One region of the Paenibacillus sabinae T27 genome, then DNA from elsewhere that is predicted to be linked to it. Evidence: predicted binding sites of a transcription regulator. Region 1 holds the regulator's gene; the other holds the start of a gene.

Region 1 (3,412 bases):
GTGGATCGTGCTTCTAACCCTTCGTCTACTGGATAACAAGTAAATCAAAATATCAACGAAAGAGGAGATTCTATGAACCAGGAAGTGACCGACTTTATTAACAATGTAAATCAATCGTGGCAGGCCAATGTGTGCAACCAGCTTCGACAGATCGTACACGTATCGATTCCGGGTGTAGAGGAACGGATTCAATACCGCAAACCTCATTTTTTGAAAAATGGCAAATATGCTGCTGTGATCACGACAGCAAAGGAAACCGTAAGTTTTACAATCTTTAACGCCGCTGGTCTCATATTGCCGGATGGTTTGTTTGAAGGCCCTTCTGAAAGAAAGACGATCAAAATCCGTGATGGTCAGACGGTTGACTACGAACTATTGACGAAGCTCTTGGAACAAGCGTCCAGTTCCTTGTGAACCATTCTTTTTTCAAAATAAGGAGGCTTATATATGCAAGCTGTTACAACTAAGCCTGGTACGCCGATCTCACAAACCGCTGCGCGATTTTCATGGGCGGCAGCCGTTTTGTCCCTGATATTACTTGCCGCTCTGCACTTCTTGAAACCGGAGTTTGATCCTTCGTGGCGAATGGTTAGCGAATATGCGATTGGGCGTAACGGCTGGGTCATGGATATCGCGTTTCTTTCCTTATCGGTTAGCTGTGTCGCCTTATTCGTTGCGATCCGCCCGCAAATACGGACTACCGGCGGTTATATCGGGCAGACTTTACTGTTGATTAGTGCAGCCGCTATTGCCACTGCAGCCTTTTTTACCATTGATCCCATAACGGCAAGCAAGGATGCCTTGACAACACATGGCAATCTTCATGGTTTAGCGTCTATGATCGGCAACCCCGGCCTTACAATTGCTGCTATACTCATTAGCCGGAGTTTGATTCCCGAGCAATCTTGGTCCCCGTCCCGGCGATTGCTTCTATGGACGTCCAACCTAATTTGGATATGTCTTCTGTTGATGCTATTGACTTTAGCCGTCACACTCCCGCAAAGCGGAGGTAAGTTCGGTCCGAACGTGCTAATCGGATGGCCCAATCGGCTTCTAATGGTAGCATATTGTACATGGCTGATGTCGGTCGCTTGGCACGCGTTAAAGTTGTACAGTCAAAGATCCTAACAGAATACAAAAATTGAAACCAAAACAAAAGAACGGCATCGCTGCCGTTCTTTCTTGTATGGACTCTCAGGGACTCGAACCCTGGACCAATTGATTAAGAGTCAACTGCTCTACCAACTGAGCTAAGAGTCCATATAATATTTTTGGTGGAGCCTAGGGGGATCGAACCCCTGACCTCATCGCTGCCAGCGATGCGCTCTCCCAGCTGAGCTAAGGCCCCATGTTATCTAAATCCGATATGTATGCATCGGCTTCTTGGTGTCTTCTGCAGCATCATGTCTCGCAGCCGACTTCTATATCATATAAAATTACGGGCTATGTGTCAACAGTTATTTTAAAAAATATTTTGCGGGACATGCACCGGATTGTCATCCGGTGGAGTAAGGAGAATGGAGAGTGGACAAACTGTAAAGCCTGGGCTTACAGTCCGTCCGTCTCTGAAGGATTTTTGGACAAGAGGGCCTTTAATTCCTTCATGAACATACTGATGTCTTTAAACTGGCGATATACGGATGCGAAGCGGACATAAGCCACCTCGTCCACCGGGTAGAGCTGCTCCATGACAAGCTCGCCGATCTGCTGGCTATCGACCTCGGCTACCGCGATGCCGCGCAGCGATTTCTCGACCTCGGAGACGATCATCTCGAGCCGCTCGACGGATACGGGGCGTTTTTCGCAGGCGCGGATGAGGCCCCGGAGTATTTTGTCGCGGCTGAACTCTTCGCGGCTGCCGTCCTTTTTGATAACGATCAGTGGAGTCTCTTCCACCATCTCGAACGTGGTGAAGCGCCGGCTGCACCTCTCGCACTCCCGCCTGCGGCGGATCGATTTATTTTCATTGGCTGGACGTGAATCGAGCACTTTGGTGTTGGTATGGTCGCAGTATGGGCATTTCATGATCCGATCACTTCCTTTGCAAAGATTATAGGTTTTACTTTTCCAGAAAACACCTTTAATTATGAGTTATGAATGTTGCATGTCCGGCACATAATACAGTTACCAACCGATAGGAGGTGAACAGAAATGGCACAAGCAAGCAATGGTCAATCCAGCACCAATAACCTTGTCGTACCAAGAGCGAATGCAGCTTTGGAGCAACTGAAATATGAAGTTGCTCAAGAACTTGGTATCACTCTTTCTCCGGATGGATATCAAGGCAATAAAACTTCTTATGAGAACGGTTCGATCGGGGGTTACATTACGAAACGTCTTGTAACCCTGGCTGAACAACAACTGGCAGGTCAATTCCAATAATCTGCCCAAATAAGCTTGCCGAAGAAGTGCTGAACGGTCCGAAGCGGCTGTCGGCACTTCTTTTCTCGTGAACGGCCAACACTAAAAGATATTTCCGTAAATCTCCGTATACTGATTGTAATAGTAAATCACGCGCTGCACATAGTGGCGGGTTTCACCGAACGGAATGCTCTTGATGTCCTCTTCGCTTCCGTTCCAAGAGCCTTCCTTAAGCCAACGTTGCACCTTGCCGGGACCTGCATTATAGGCCGCAATGACCGCTGTACGGTTGCCGTCAAACTCATCGGATAAGGTATGCAAATACCAGGCGCCCAGCTCGATATTGGCAGAAGGCTCATTCTTCAGCCTGCTCATCGAGACATCAGGGAGCTTGGCCTGTTCGAGGGCCCATTTGGCGGTATCCGGCATAAGCTGCATCAGCCCGATGGCTCCCTTTTTCGACTCGCGTCCGGTCTTGTAGTTCGTCTCTACCCGAATGATGGCCGCAATGAGATAAGGATCAACCTCATATGTGGAGCTGTGCCTGCGGATTTCTTCCTTATAATAGATCGGGTAGAACCAGGACATCCAATTGGTGCTGAGAAACAGGATTGCCGTAAAGCCGAGGAACAGCAGCAGCAGAACTCTTTTTTTACGAAGCCAATTTAGCATGGCAGACCCAGCCTGTCCCACAAAACGGCGATCTGCCGCTCAGTGTCGGCCACATCCCCGCTGTTATTGATGACAAAATCCGCTTTGGCGCGCTTCAGCTCGATATCCATTTGCGAATCCAGACGGGCTTCCGCCTGCTCCCGCGTCAGTCCGTTTCGTTTTATCAAGCGCTCAAGCTGTATATCGCGCGGCACATAAACGACCAAAATCCGTTCAAACATATCCTCCTGTCCCGACTCGTAGAGCAGCGGAATATCGGCAATAACCAGACGTTCCGGCGCTTCCCGGTCGAAGGCCTGCATCCGTTCGCGGGTTATCCGGCGGATGGCCGGATGTGTCATTCCATTCAGAGCCTTGAGGGCTTCAGGATCATTAAATA
Region 2 (3,412 bases), 270 kb from region 1:
GGAGCTGGTCTTCGTTCTTGGCCACGCGCTTGTCCACCACGAAATTGGCGGAAAAATCCCCCTGATTTCCAAGCTGACCCGGCTTCAGCAGCGTAATGAGGTTGAAGAGCTCCCCGAGATCGTTCTGCACCGGCGTCGCGGTGAGGAGCAGGCAGTATTTTTTGCGCAGCTGCTGAACGAATTGGTAGTTGGTCGTCTTCTTGTTCTTGAGCTTGTGGGCTTCGTCGATGATCAGCATGTCGTATTCGCCCGAGATCAGCCGGTCCTTGTGGGGATCACGTTTGGCCGTATCCATGGACGCGACGACGATGTCGTTGTCCCAGGAGTAGGCTTTTTTTTGCGCCACGGCCGGTATGCCGAACTTCGTATTGAGCTCCCGTACCCACTGAAGCACCAGCGATGCGGGAACGAGAATGAGCACCTTGGAGACCAGCCCGCGCACCAGATATTCCTTCAGCACCAGCCCTGCTTCGATCGTCTTGCCGAGGCCGACCTCGTCCGCCAGAATCGCGCGTCCCGACATCTCAAACAGCACCTTTTGCGCCGTGTCGATTTGATGGGGCAGAGGAGACAGCGAAGCCAGATGCTTTATGCACTGCAGCTCCTCGAAGCTCTCCACAAGTCCGGAAGCCTCGCCTTCCATCGCCAGCCGGGACAGTCTCCAGTCGCCCCAGGGACCGCCTTTGTCCAGCCGGGACTCCAGATCCTGCAGCCAATCACGTTCGAAGGAAATAGGCACGGGGAGAACGGAAGCCTCCGCTGATTCTTGCTCGGAATTATTGCGGGGTACGTGAGTCATGTGAGCGGTCTCCTCCTGCGGGCCTAAAGTTTACGTATACGTTTATGTTTACATAGTGAATTGTATAAGTAGTATGCGCGCAAAAGAGAGAATTCATAACTGCTATTTTTGAAGTCTGCCTTTAAGAACAAGAGAAACAGGGAGAAAACAGGGGCATCCGCCGCGATTTTTCGGCATGGTCAGCGATATTTCGCCAAAGACTCTTTCTACAATATATGGTATAGTTTAAAGGCCGCTTCACACAATATATTGTGACAAATGCGGTAAAAGCCGTTTTATTTCGAATAGAAGAGGTTATTTGTAATTGACAAGATGAACTTCCGGGAGCTTCTTAAGAGCCGTAGCGTTATGGCAGGGAAGCTCATGTTGTGGGTGACAAAATGAAAACCCGCCTGACACATACATCGGAATACGAATCATACTTACGGGAGGTTGTTTATATTGAGTACAGTGAAGCGCAAGCAGCAGCTGGAGGGGCTAAGCGAGAAAATCTTTTTGGACCGCTATGCCTGGAAGGATGCCGATACAAATAATGCCAAGGTGGGCGATGTGGTTCTGGTACTGACGAAGGATGATCCGAAGTTCCCGACCAAGGAAGTCGGAGAAATCGTGGAGCGCAGCGGCCGGACGGTAACGGTCAAGACGCGCAGCGGCGAGCTGGTGAAATCCGATGTGGAGAAGCTCACGCTTAATATAGAAAAAACACCGGAAGAAATGTGGGACCGCCTGGCGGGAGCCATGGCTTCCGTGGAGAAGACGCCGGAGCTGCAGCGCGAATGGACGGATAAATTTCGCAGCATCCTGGACGACTGGAAGCTCGTTCCGGGAGGCCGGATCGCAGCTGGAGCGGGTGCGAGCGACGAACTGACGTTGTTCAACTGCTATGTCATTCCTTCGCCAAAAGACAGCCGTGGCGGCATTATGGAGACATTGTCCGAAATGACGGAGATTATGGCCCGTGGCGGCGGTGTCGGCATCAATCTGTCTTCGCTGCGTCCGCGCCGTGCCGTTGTCAAGGGCGTTAACGGCTCTTCGAGCGGAGCGGTATCCTGGGGAGGTCTGTTCAGCTATACGACTGGCCTGATCGAGCAGGGCGGCAGCCGCCGCGGTGCGCTGATGCTGATGATCAACGACTGGCATCCGGACGTGGCCGATTTCATTACCGTTAAACAGACGATGGGCCAGGTGACAAACGCCAACCTGTCGGTTTGCGTCAGCAACGCCTTTATGAAGGCGGTCAAAGAGGATCTCGACTGGGATCTCGTCTTCCCGGATACGACCGAGCCGGACTATAACGAAGTCTGGGACGGCGATCTGGATAAATGGAAGGCGGCGGGCCGCAAGGTCAACCATTACCGTACCGTTAAAGCGCGGGAGATCTGGCATACGATCATCGAATCCGCGTGGAAATCGGCGGAGCCGGGCGTCGTCTTCATGGAATACTACAACCAGATGTCCAACAGCTGGTACTTCAACCCGATCATTTGTACGAATCCGTGCGGTGAGCAGGGGCTGCCGGGCTGGGGCGTCTGCAACCTGTCCGCGATCAACCTCTCCAAGTTTTACGACGAGGAGAAGCATGATGTCGCTTGGGACGATCTGGCGACGACAACCCGCTATTCCGTGCGCTTCCTGGACAATGTTATCGACAAGACGCCGTATCATTTCCCGGAGAACGAAGCCAATCAGAAAAAAGAGCGCCGCGTAGGTCTCGGAACAATGGGTCTGGCCGAGCTGATGATCAAGCTGAATATCCGTTACGGCAGCCCGGACTCGCTGGAATTTCTGGACAAGCTGTACGGCTTCATGGCGCGCGAAGCTTATCTGGCTTCAGCCGGAATCGCGGCGGAGAAAGGTTCTTTCCAGGCGTTCGACGCCGAGAAATACCTGCTTAGCGGCTTTATGAAAAATATGACTGAAGTGTATCCAGAGGTCGGCGAAGCCATCTCGAATCAGGGGATGCGCAACGTTACAGTCATTACCCAAGCACCGACAGGCAGCACGGGCACGATGGTCGGCACATCGACCGGCATCGAGCCGTACTTTGCCTTCAAATATTTCCGTCAAAGCCGCCTCGGCTTCGACGAGCAGTTCGTGCCGATTGCAGAGGATTATCTGGAGGCTCATCCGGGCGAAGAGCTGCCGGATTATTTCGTAACCTCCATGGACCTGTCCGCGAAGGATCACATCCGCGTACAGGCCGCCATTCAGCGCTGGGTGGACAGCTCCATTTCCAAGACGGCGAACTGCCCGAACGACTTTACGGTGGAAGAGACGAAAGAGCTGTACGAGCTGGCCTTCGACCTCGGCTGCAAAGGCGTCACGATTTACCGCGACGGCAGCCGCGATACGCAGGTGCTGCAGACGGAGAAGAAGGAAGACAAGAAGGATACTCCGCTGAAAGAGACAGCTGAACCCGCTGCCGAAGCGGCTGCGGAAGCCCCTGCGGCGCCGGCTGTAAATGTGGCTCCATCTGCTCCGGCTCCAGCCGCGCAGGCCGCCGGAGGCGTCGTTGACAAGCAGTACAAGAAACGCCCGCAGGTGCTGCGCGGCGCGACCTACAAGATCAACACGCCGTTCGGCATGGCGTACATTACGATTAACGACCTGAAT

Evidence for each region. The regulator NrdR, encoded in region 1, represses ribonucleotide reductase genes. The targets are predictions, from matches to a motif close to AACACNATATATNGTGTT.
Region 2: the regulator NrdR is predicted to act here: its motif matches at 1,038-1,055, upstream of PSAB_RS10150 (adenosylcobalamin-dependent ribonucleoside-diphosphate reductase).

What each region holds. Positions count from the first base shown of each region.
Region 1 covers NZ_CP004078.1:1,946,028-1,949,439, reverse strand. The annotation lists gene PSAB_RS08885 (DUF998 domain-containing protein) at 1-43, shown strand, start outside; gene PSAB_RS08880 (DUF1801 domain-containing protein) at 73-414, shown strand; gene PSAB_RS08875 (DUF998 domain-containing protein) at 448-1,128, shown strand; tRNA gene PSAB_RS08870 (tRNA-Lys) at 1,188-1,260, opposite strand; tRNA gene PSAB_RS08865 (tRNA-Ala) at 1,273-1,348, opposite strand; gene nrdR (transcriptional regulator NrdR) at 1,549-2,025, opposite strand; gene PSAB_RS08855 (alpha/beta-type small acid-soluble spore protein) at 2,152-2,382, shown strand; gene PSAB_RS08850 (lytic transglycosylase domain-containing protein) at 2,464-3,033, opposite strand; gene coaE (dephospho-CoA kinase) at 3,027-3,412, opposite strand, start outside.
Region 2 covers NZ_CP004078.1:2,219,139-2,222,550, forward strand. The annotation lists gene PSAB_RS10145 (DEAD/DEAH box helicase) at 1-799, opposite strand, end outside; gene PSAB_RS10150 (adenosylcobalamin-dependent ribonucleoside-diphosphate reductase) at 1,241-3,412, shown strand, end outside.